One region of the Pseudomonas sp. LB3P25 genome, then DNA from elsewhere that is predicted to be linked to it. Evidence: predicted binding sites of a transcription regulator. Region 1 holds the regulator's gene; the other holds the start of a gene.
The links. The regulator FliA, encoded in region 1, starts transcription of late flagellar genes. The targets are predictions, from matches to a motif close to CTAAAGTTTNNNNNNNNNNNGCCGNTAA.

Region 2: the regulator FliA is predicted to act here: its motif matches at 2,465-2,492, upstream of ACYZTW_RS06650 (flagellar protein MotY).

What each region holds. Positions count from the first base shown of each region.
Region 1 covers NZ_CM142711.1:5,431,670-5,437,401, reverse strand. The annotation lists gene flhF (flagellar biosynthesis protein FlhF) at 1-410, shown strand, start outside; gene fleN (flagellar synthesis regulator FleN) at 527-1,357, shown strand; gene fliA (RNA polymerase sigma factor FliA) at 1,354-2,094, shown strand; gene ACYZTW_RS25005 (chemotaxis response regulator CheY) at 2,262-2,633, shown strand; gene ACYZTW_RS25000 (protein phosphatase CheZ) at 2,664-3,452, shown strand; gene ACYZTW_RS24995 (chemotaxis protein CheA) at 3,467-5,710, shown strand.
Region 2 covers NZ_CM142711.1:1,524,584-1,530,315, reverse strand. The annotation lists gene ACYZTW_RS06655 (argininosuccinate synthase) at 144-1,361, opposite strand; gene ACYZTW_RS06650 (flagellar protein MotY) at 1,491-2,399, opposite strand; gene pyrC (dihydroorotase) at 2,559-3,605, shown strand; gene rnt (ribonuclease T) at 3,602-4,279, shown strand; gene ACYZTW_RS06635 (peroxiredoxin) at 4,352-4,954, opposite strand; gene ACYZTW_RS06630 (bacterioferritin-associated ferredoxin) at 5,269-5,487, shown strand; gene bfr (bacterioferritin) at 5,687-5,732, shown strand, end outside.

The sequences.
Region 1 (5,732 bases):
ATACCGCGGGCCTTCAGGCCAGCGATCCGGCACTGCGCATGCAGCTTGAAAGCCTGGCCGGTCGTGGCATCAAATCGAAAAATTATCTGGTTTTGGCAACCACCAGCCAGAAACAGGTTCTAACGGCCGCTTATCACAGTTACAAACGCTGCGGCCTCGCTGGCTGCATCCTGACTAAACTGGATGAAACGGCAAGTCTGGGCGAGGTGTTGAGCCTGGCCATCAGTCATGAGTTGCCGGTGGCCTACCTGACCGATGGCCCGCGGATTCCGGATGATTTACATCTGCCGCGTCGTCATCAGTTGGTCAGTCGCGCCGTCAGCGTGCAAATGCAAGAAGAACCCAGCGAAGAAGCCATGGCTGACATGTTCGCTGATATTTACCACAGCCCGACCAAGCAGGTCGGCTGAGGTACTAATGAACAGTTTTTGTACCTACATCGATGGTCTGCCATGCATTGTTCAGTTAGTGAACGCGCAGCCAGTAATGTGGCCTCCGTCTAAGTAAGACAAGGTAAAGAAAATTCATGGGCAGCATGCATCCCGTACAGGTGATCGCGGTGACCGGCGGCAAAGGTGGCGTCGGGAAGACTAACGTGTCAGTGAACTTGTCCCTGGCTCTAGCTGAGCTCGGTCGGCGCGTCATGCTGTTGGACGCCGATCTGGGGCTGGCGAACGTCGACGTTCTGCTGGGACTGACACCCAAACGTACTTTGGCCGACGTGATCGAGGGCCGCTGCGAGCTGCGCGACGTGTTGTTGCAGGGCCCTGGCGGTATCCGCATCGTCCCGGCCGCGTCCGGCACACAGAGCATGGTTCATTTGAGCCCGGCTCAACACGCCGGCCTGATCCAGGCGTTCAGCGATATCGGCGACAACCTCGACGTGTTGGTGATCGACACCGCCGCGGGCATTGGTGACTCGGTCGTCAGTTTCGTTCGCGCGGCGCAAGAAGTCTTGCTGGTGGTCTGCGACGAACCGACCTCGATCACCGATGCCTACGCACTGATCAAACTGCTGAACCGCGATTACGGCATGAACCGTTTCCGCGTCCTGGCCAACATGGCCCAGAGCCCGCAGGAAGGGCGCAACCTGTTCGCCAAGTTGACCAAGGTCACGGATCGCTTCCTTGACGTCGCCTTACAATACGTCGGCGCAGTGCCTTACGACGAAAGCGTGCGCAAGGCTGTGCAGAAGCAGCGCGCCGTTTACGAAGCCTTCCCGCGTTCCAAGTGCTCACTGGCGTTCAAGGCCATTGCACAGAAGGTCGATACCTGGCCGCTGCCTGCCAACCCGCGTGGGCACCTGGAGTTTTTCGTCGAGCGCCTCGTGCAACAAACCGCAGGACCCGTGCTATGACAGCCAGTGGCTATAACCTCTACAAGAAGTCGGCACGTGATGCGCAGTACGAGCTGATCGAGCGTTACGCGCCACTGGTTAAACGCATTGCCTACCACTTGCTGGCGCGTCTGCCGGCCAGTGTCCAGGTCGAAGACCTGATCCAGGCCGGGATGATCGGCCTGCTTGAAGTGTCGACCAAATACGACGCCAGCAAAGGCGCGAGTTTCGAGACGTACGCGGGCATTCGAATCCGCGGCGCGATGCTCGATGAAGTACGCAAGGGGGACTGGGCGCCACGTTCGGTCCACCGCAATACCCGCATGGTCAGCGACGCAATTCGCTCGATTGAAGCTAAAACCGGCCGTGACGCTAAAGATCACGAGGTTGCGGCCGAACTCCAATTGAGTCTCGACGATTATTACGGGATTTTGAACGACACCCTGGGCAGCCGGTTATTCAGTTTCGACGATCTGTTGCAGGACGGCGAACACGAAGGGCTGCACGAGGATGGCGCCAGTGCTCATCTGGAGCCGTCACGCGATCTGGAAGATGAACGCTTCCAGGCGGCGCTGGCGGACGCGATTGCCAATTTGCCGGAGCGTGAGCGACTGGTGTTGGCGCTGTACTACGACGAAGAGTTGAATCTCAAGGAAATCGGTGAGGTCCTGGGGGTCAGCGAATCTCGGGTCAGCCAGTTACACAGCCAGTGCGCGGCCCGTTTGCGGGGGCGTTTGGGGGAGTGGCGAGCGCGCTGAAGGCAGTGTGGGGACACTGCGAACGCGGCGGGTGGGGTGTTGAACCGTACCGGTCCCGATCTGTTGTGCTCCAGACAGTCATTGAGTGCTTTGCCGGATTGATTGAAATGGCGCGTCCAGGTGCTGGGCGCGTTTAAGACTGCTTGGAGGTCGAATTGGACAAGAACATGAAAATCCTCATCGTTGATGACTTCTCAACGATGCGGCGGATCATTAAAAACCTGTTGCGTGACCTTGGGTTCACCAACACGGTCGAGGCCGACGATGGCACTACCGCCATTCCGGTTCTCAACAGCGGCAGCATCGACTTTCTGGTAACAGACTGGAACATGCCTGGCATGACCGGTATCGATCTGCTGCGCCACGTGCGCGCCGATGAAAAGCTCAAGCACCTGCCGGTGCTGATGGTGACCGCTGAAGCCAAGCGCGAGCAGATCATCGAGGCAGCCCAGGCCGGTGTTAACGGCTATGTGGTCAAGCCCTTCACGGCCCAGGCGTTAAAAGAAAAAATCGAGAAGATTTTCGAACGCATCGGTTGATTTGCGAAGCCACTGCGCCACGGGGGAGCTATGGAGCATTACGAGTCTTCACAGGGCGATTTCGAATCGACTCTGAAAAAACACGCGGTCGAACTGGTCGAAAGCCTTGAAAAAGGCAGGTTCGGCGACGCTGTGCAACTGATCCATGAGCTCAATCAGACCCGTGACCGTGGCCTGTATCAGGAAGTGGGCAAGCTCACCCGCGAGCTGCATAGCGCGATCGTCAATTTTCAGATTGACCCGCACATGCCGCAAGCCGAGGAAGTCTCGCAGATCACGGATGCCACCGAGCGTCTGGGTTATGTGGTCAAGCTGACCGAGGCTGCTGCCAACCGCACCATGGACCTGGTGGAAAACGCCACGCCGCTGGTCAACAGCCTGAGCAACGAAGCCCAGGCCTTGAGCACCGACTGGGGACGGTTCATGCGTCGCGAAGTCGGGGCTGAAGAGTTCCGCGAACTGGCCCGGCGAGTCGACGGTTTCCTGACACGCAGCAGCGAAGACAATCGGGTTGTGTCGAGCAACCTCAACGACATTCTGCTCGCTCAGGATTACCAGGACCTCACCGGTCAAGTGATCAAGCGCGTGACCCAATTGGTCACCGAAGTTGAAAGCAACCTGCTCAAGCTCGTGCTTATGGCCAGCCAGGTGGACCGCTTTGCGGGCATCGAACATGACCATGAAGCGATGCTGGCAGAAAAAGATCCGCAAAAACATCTCTCTCAGGGTGAAGGTCCGCAGATTCATGCCGATAAAAGAGAAGACGTTGTGTCCGGTCAGGACGATGTAGACGATTTGCTTTCCAGCCTTGGATTCTAGGAGCACCCCTACACATGAGCTTCGGCGCCGATGAAGAGATCCTTCAGGATTTCCTGGTTGAGGCCGGCGAGATTCTAGAGCAACTGTCCGAACAGCTGGTCGAGCTTGAAAGCCGACCGGATGATGCGGACTTGCTCAATGCAATTTTTCGCGGTTTTCACACTGTAAAAGGAGGCGCCGGCTTCCTCCAACTCAACGAGCTGGTGGAGTGCTGTCACATCGCCGAGAACGTGTTCGACATCCTGCGCAAGGGTGAGCGTCGCGTCGACTCGGAACTGATGGACGTGGTTCTCGAAGCGCTGGATGCGGTGAACAGCATGTTTACCGAAGTCCGCGAGCGCAGTCCGATCACGGCTGCCACGCCTGAGTTGCTGGCAGCGCTGGCCCGTCTGGCCGAGCCGCAAACTGAAGAAGCCGCACCGGTAGCCGACGTGGTCGAAACACCGGCTGCTGAAAGCGAGTCGGGTGACATCACCGATAATGAATTCGAACAACTGCTGGACTCGCTGAACGCCGTCAAGGCGCAGGCAGAGGCCCCGGCGGCTGCTCCGCTGCCGGCGGGTAATGCCGCTACCAGCGACGAAATTACCGATGCCGAGTTCGAGTCGTTGCTCGATCAGCTGCACGGTAAGGGCCAGTTCGCCGTCGATGCGGTAGCCCCGGCGCCAGCCGCACCGGCTGCCCCGAAAGCGGCAGGCGACAGCTCCGATATCACTGACGACGAGTTCGAAGCACTGCTCGATCAGTTGCACGGCAAGGGCAACTTTGCCGTGGATGCGTTGGAATCGGCCATTGCTGCGGTTCCGGCCCCGGCTGCGCCCACCGCTAAAGCGGCTGGCGGCGACCTGATCTCCGATCACGAGTTCGAATCGCTGCTCGATGAATTGCACGGCAAGGGCAAGTTCACTGAAGTGGGCACCGCTACCGGCGCCAGCGCTTCGGTTGCGGCGTCAGTGGCCAAGGCTGTTGCACCGAAACCCGTCGCCAAAGCGCCCGAGCCTAAAGCCGAAGCGCCGAAACCTGTCGCTGCTGCCCCGGCTCCGGCGCGCGCCCCGGCCGCGCCACCACCGGAAAAACCAGCCAGCGAAGCCGAGACCACCGTGCGGGTCGATACCGCGCGTCTCGACGAAATCATGAACATGGTCGGCGAGTTGGTACTGGTGCGTAACCGCTTGGTACGTCTGGGCCTCAACAGCGGCGACGAAGCCATGTCCAAGGCCGTGTCGAACCTCGACGTGGTCACAGCCGACCTGCAAACCGCGGTCATGAAGACCCGGATGCAACCGATCAAGAAAGTCTTCGGACGCTTCCCGCGCCTGGTTCGCGACCTGGCTCGCCAGCTCAAGAAAGAGATCAACCTGGAACTGGTCGGCGAAGAAACCGACCTCGACAAGAACCTCGTCGAGGCCCTGGCCGACCCGTTGGTCCACTTGGTGCGCAACTCGGTCGACCACGGTATTGAAGAGCCGGCCGAGCGCGAAGCAATGGGCAAGCCTCGCAGCGGCAAGGTGATCCTGTCCGCTGAACAGGAAGGCGACCACATCCTGCTGTCCATCTCCGATGACGGCAAGGGCATGGACGCCGATGTTCTGCGCGGCATTGCCGTGAAAAAAGGCTTGATGGACAAGGATGCAGCCGATCGCCTCAGCGAGTCCGATTGCTTCAACCTGATCTTCGCGCCGGGTTTCTCGACCAAGACCGAAATTTCCGATGTCTCCGGACGCGGCGTGGGCATGGACGTGGTGAAAACCAAAATCGCCCAGCTCAACGGCACCATCAATATCTATTCGACCAAGGGCAAGGGCTCGAAGATCGTCATCAAGGTCCCGTTGACCCTGGCGATCATGCCAACGCTGATGGTCATGCTCGGCAACCAGGCGTTTGCGTTCCCGCTGGTGAACGTCAACGAGATCTTCCACCTCGACCTGTCGCGCACCAACGTGGTGGACGGCCAGGAAGTGGTGATCGTGCGGGACAAGGCGCTGCCATTGTTCTACCTCAAACGCTGGCTGGTCAGCTCTGCCGCTCACGAAGAGCAGCGCGAAGGCCATGTGGTGATCCTTTCGGTGGGCACTCAGCGGATCGGCTTCGTCGTCGATCAACTGGTGGGCCAGGAAGAAGTGGTCATCAAGCCATTGGGCAAAATGCTCCAGGGAACCCCGGGCATGTCCGGCGCCACCATCACCGGTGACGGCCGCATTGCGCTGATTCTCGATGTTCCGAGCATGCTCAAGCGTTACGCCGCACGGCGTATTTGATTCTGGTGGGGCGGGGCGACTG
Region 2 (5,732 bases), 3.1 Mb from region 1:
AAACGGAAGGAAGGGTTTACAGAAACAAAAAGAACGCTGATAACACGATGTCCGGCAGGAAAGATCCCCTATTCAGATGTGTGGCCTTGTCACCGACAAGGCCACAACTCTATTACCGTCGTTCAACTACGGTATTCAAAGTCTCAGAAAAGCTTCCGGCCTTTGTTTGCCGCAATACGCATGCGCAAGGCGTTGAGTTTGATGAAACCCGCCGCGTCGGCCTGGTTGTAGGCGCCGCCATCTTCTTCGAAGGTCGCGATGTTGGCATCGAACAACGATTCGTCGGACTTGCGACCCGTGACGATCACGTTGCCCTTGTACAGTTTCAGGCGCACAACACCGTTCACGTGGGCCTGAGACGCATCAATCATCTGTTGCAGCATCAGACGCTCAGGGCTCCACCAGTAACCGGTGTAGATCAGGCTGGCGTATTTAGGCATCAGCTCGTCTTTGAGGTGAGCCACTTCGCGGTCCAGGGTGATCGATTCGATCGCACGGTGAGCGCGCAGCATGATGGTGCCACCAGGGGTTTCGTAGCAGCCACGGGACTTCATGCCCACGTAACGGTTCTCGACGATGTCGAGACGGCCGATACCGTGTTCGCCACCGATACGGTTCAGGGTCGCCAGCACGGTGGCCGGGGACATTTCGACGCCGTCCAGTGCGACGATGTCGCCGTTGCGGTAGGTCAGCTCGAGATACTGCGCTTTGTCAGGAGCCTTCTCCGGGGAGACAGTCCAACGCCACATGTCTTCTTCGTGCTCAGTCCAGGTGTCTTCCAGCACGCCGCCTTCATAGGAGATGTGCAGCAGGTTGGCATCCATCGAGTACGGGGATTTCTTCTTGCCGTGACGCTCGATCGGGATGTTGTGCTTGTCAGCATAATCCATCAGCTTTTCACGGGAGAGCAGGTCCCATTCGCGCCACGGAGCGATCACTTTCACACCTGGCTTCAAGGCGTAGGCGCCCAGCTCGAAACGAACCTGGTCGTTGCCCTTGCCGGTGGCGCCGTGGGAAATGGCATCAGCACCGGTTTCGTTGGCGATTTCGATCAAGCGCTTGGCGATCAACGGACGAGCGATGGAAGTACCCAGCAGGTACTCGCCTTCGTAAACGGTGTTGGCGCGGAACATCGGGAAAACGAAATCGCGCACGAATTCTTCGCGCAAGTCATCGATGTAGATCTCTTTCACGCCCATGGCCTGTGCCTTGGCGCGTGCAGGTTCGACCTCTTCGCCCTGACCCAGGTCAGCAGTGAAGGTCACGACTTCACAGTTATAAGTATCCTGCAGCCACTTGAGGATCACCGAAGTGTCCAGGCCGCCGGAATACGCCAGAACGACCTTGTTTACGTCCGCCATGCCATCACTCCACGGGGTTCTACGGAAAGCCGTCAAGTCTACCGGTCATGCAGGATAATTTACAGAGGCGCGACAGCTTATGACGACGAAGCGACAGATTATGTCGAGTGAGCGACGATTACAGCGGGTTCAGGAGGTCGATGCGGCGCTCGCCGATGCAGTGGCCTGAGGCGCCGGCTTTTCGGTGGGCGCAACGCGCGCGAGGTGCACATTGACCCGACGGTTCTTCGCCCGGTTGGCGGAATTGGTATTGGGCGCCAACGGATAACGCTCGCCGTGAAAGCGCACGGTGATCTGCGATTCCTGAACGCCATTGGCCTTGAAGAATTCCATGACGGCCAGGGCCCGACGCCTCGACAGGTCACGATTGGTCAGGCGGTTGCCACTGTTGTCGGAATGGCCATCGAGTTCGATGTGGTTGACCGTCGGATCGGCCCGCATGAAATCCAGCATCACTTGCAATTGAGCCTTGGCCTGCGCGTCGAGATCGATGCCTTCGCCGGGGAAACCAATCTCGGACTGTTTGACCTGCTCGAAATTCTTCGGCAGCAGTTTTGCCACACAGCCCTGATAATCGTTAAACGCCTTGCTGAACCTGACCGGCAACAGACGCACTTCCGACACCCGGCCATCGCCCGAGTAATGTCGAACGACCGGACTGCGGCCATCCATCAAGCCACTGATCAAGCGGCCGGCCTGAACTTGCGAACTGTTGAACAGCACATCGCCCCTGCCTATTTGCACAGAACCGAGGTTGATGTCGCCACGCCCCGGCTGCCAAGGGGCCGCCGCCGCCAGCAAGGTCGCCGAACCGCCGCCGATCATCGCGTTGTAGGCCTTCAGACGAAACGTCGCTTGCTCGCCAGCGCGACGCACGAACTCGCCCGAACCAAAATCGGTGATCGGTTGACTCAGGCGGCACTCGAACTTGTCTCCTTCGACCGTCCACTCAATGTTCTCCAGACGGGTCTGGAAAGTGAGCGCCATCGCAGGAAGGCTGGCAAACACGCTGAGCAAGGCTAAATAACGCTGGCGCACGGGAGGCTCCACTGGCTTCTACAACAAAAAGACCGACACACAGATGTTTACGGCATACCTGTTGGATATCGGAAGCTTCCTGCAAAACTTGATAGCGAGTGCCTGGAAGAGTCTTTTCCGGTAGCATTCCCCTCAGTTTGACCCGCCTGGAATCCCCTCATGTCCGACCGCCTGACCCTGCTGCGTCCCGACGACTGGCACATTCATCTTCGCGATGGTGCCGTGTTGACCAATACCGTTGCGGATGTCGCGCGCACCTTTGGTCGCGCCATCATCATGCCCAACCTGGTACCTCCGGTGCGTAACACCGCGGAAGCCGACGGCTATCGCCAGCGGATTCTCGCTGCACGCCCGGCCGGCAGTCGCTTCGAACCGTTGATGGTGCTGTACCTCACCGACCGTACCCAACCCGAAGAAATTCGCGAGGCCAAGGCCAGCGGTTTCATTCACGCCGCCAAGCTGTACCCGGCTGGCGCGACCACCAACTCGGACTCCGGTGTCACCAGCATCGACAAGATTTTCCCTGCACTCGAGGCCATGGCCGAAGTCGGGATGCCCTTGCTGGTTCACGGTGAAGTCACCCGTGGCGATGTCGACGTTTTCGATCGCGAAAAATTCTTCATCGATGAGCACATGCGTCGTGTGGTCGAGCGTTTCCCGAACCTCAAAGTGGTGTTCGAACACATCACCACCGCAGACGCCGTGCAGTTCGTCAACGAGGCTTCGGCCAACGTTGGCGCGACCATCACCGCGCATCACCTGCTGTACAACCGCAACCACATGCTGGTGGGCGGGATTCGGCCGCACTTCTATTGCCTGCCGATCCTCAAGCGCAACACCCATCAGGAAGCCCTGCTCGACGCCGCCACCAGCGGCAGCGACAAGTTCTTCCTCGGCACCGATTCGGCGCCCCATGCCCAGCACGCCAAAGAAGCCGCTTGCGGCTGTGCCGGTTGCTACACCGCTTATGCAGCGATCGAGATGTATGCCGAAGCCTTCGAACAGCGCAACGCGCTGGACAAGCTCGAAGCCTTTGCCAGCCTGAACGGCCCGCGTTTCTACGGCCTGCCGGTGAACATCGATCGCATCACCCTGGTCCGCGAAGAGTGGACCGCCCCAACCAGCCTGCCATTTGGCGAGCTGACCGTAATCCCGCTGCGCGCCGGTGAAAAACTGCGCTGGCGCCTGCTGGAGGAACACGCGTGAGTGAAGACCATTTCGACGACGAACAGGACGGTCAAGGCGGCGGAGGTGGTTCACGCCACCCGATGGCTGAGCGCTTCCGTGGATACCTGCCAGTCGTTGTCGACGTTGAAACCGGTGGTTTCAACTCTGCCACTGACGCCTTGCTGGAAATTGCCGCAACCACCATCGGCATGGACGAAAAAGGGTTTGTGTACCCCGACCACACCTACTTCTTTCGCGTAGAGCCTTTTGAAGGCGCGAACATCGAAGCGGCCGCTCTGGAATTTACCGGGATCAAACTCGATCACCCGCTGCGCATGGCAGTGAGTGAAGAAGCAGCGCTGACCGACATCTTCCGTGGCATCCGCAAGGCCCTGAAAGCCAACGGTTGCAAACGGGCGATTCTGGTCGGGCACAACAGCAGCTTCGATCTGGGCTTCCTCAACGCCGCCGTCGCGCGCCTGGACATGAAGCGCAACCCGTTTCATCCGTTCTCGAGCTTCGATACGGCAACCCTGGCCGGTCTGGCTTACGGCCAAACCGTACTGGCCAAGGCCTGTCAAGCCGCCGATATCGACTTCGACGGTCGTGAGGCCCACTCGGCTCGCTACGACACCGAGAAGACGGCCGAGCTGTTCTGCGGCATCGTCAATCGCTGGAAACAAATGGGCGGTTGGGAAGACTACAACGACTGATCCGTCGTCAGGTTTATCCCGCCCATAAAAAAACCGGCCTCACGGCCGGTTTTTTTATGCCTCAAACGTGCCTTACAGCGCAGCAGCGTTCTCGGTCAGGTAAGCCGCGACGCCTTCGGTCGAAGCGGTCATGCCTTTGTCGCCTTTTTTCCAGTTGGCAGGGCAAACTTCGCCGTGCTCTTCGTGGAATTGCAGAGCGTCGACCAGACGGATCAGCTCTTCAATGTTACGGCCCAGCGGCAGGTCGTTGATGATCTGCGAACGGACAACGCCTTTGTCGTCGATCAGGAACGCGCCACGGAAAGCCACGCCGCCTTCGGACTCAACGTCGTAGGCCTTGGCAATTTCGTGCTTCAGGTCGGCAGCCATGGTGTAGCGAACTTCGCCGATACCACCATTGTTGACCGGGGTGTTGCGCCAGGCGTTGTGGGTGAAGTGCGAGTCGATCGAAACGGCGATCACTTCAACGTTGCGTGCCTTGAAGTCAGACATGCGGTTGTCCAGAGCGATCAGCTCGGACGGGCAAACGAAGGTGAAGTCCAGTGGGTAGAAGAACACCAGGCCGTATTTGCCTTTGATGGCCGACGACAGGGTGAAGCTGTCTACGATTTCGCCATTGCCGAGTACGGCCGGTACGGTGAAGTCAGGGGCTTGTTTGCCTACGAGTACGCTCATTGGATATCTCCTGGTGTAATAACGTGAAGAACTGGGCTCGCATCAGCCTGCCACCTTCAAGCGACAGCCCTGTGACACGATCCCCTTCGCAAGGACCGACCATCATACACGGCGTTTTTGAGCTGTCCTCAACGGTTTTTCGCCGGCTCGTTAAAATTGCCGTCGCCGCGGTTACTGGCAGATTGCCCTGAGGAAAACCGTTCGTCAGTCGCGCCCGCTTATAACGCGAAGCTTTCAGAAAGCACTTTGACAATCATTCTCGTTAACATTAAGATCCATCGCAATTGAGTCACAACCAGCGACGGTTTTCACTTATGTATGTCTGCCTCTGCACTGGCGTCACCGACGGTCAAATCCGCGAAGCAATCTATGAAGGTTGCTGCAGCTATAAGGAAGTCCGTCAGGCCACCGGCGTTGCCAGCCAATGCGGTAAATGCGCCTGCCTTGCCAAGGAGGTCGTTCGCGAAACCCTGACCAAACTGCAATCGGCCCAGGCTGCAATTCCCTATCCTGTAGAATTTACTGCCGCGTAACTACCGTATTTAAAAGAACCGGACCTGATGTCCGGTTTTTTTATACCTGAAAATCAATCGCTTACGCTCTAGACGCGGAACACAAACATTCTTATTCCGATTAATTTTCATTTAAGTTTCAATAACTTAGGTTTGACACTCTTAATTACGCGGCTCAAACTCTGCCTCATAGACAGCTAATAAAGGGCAGGACCCCATCATGAAAGGCGACGTTACAGTCATCCAGCATCTCAACAAGATCCTTG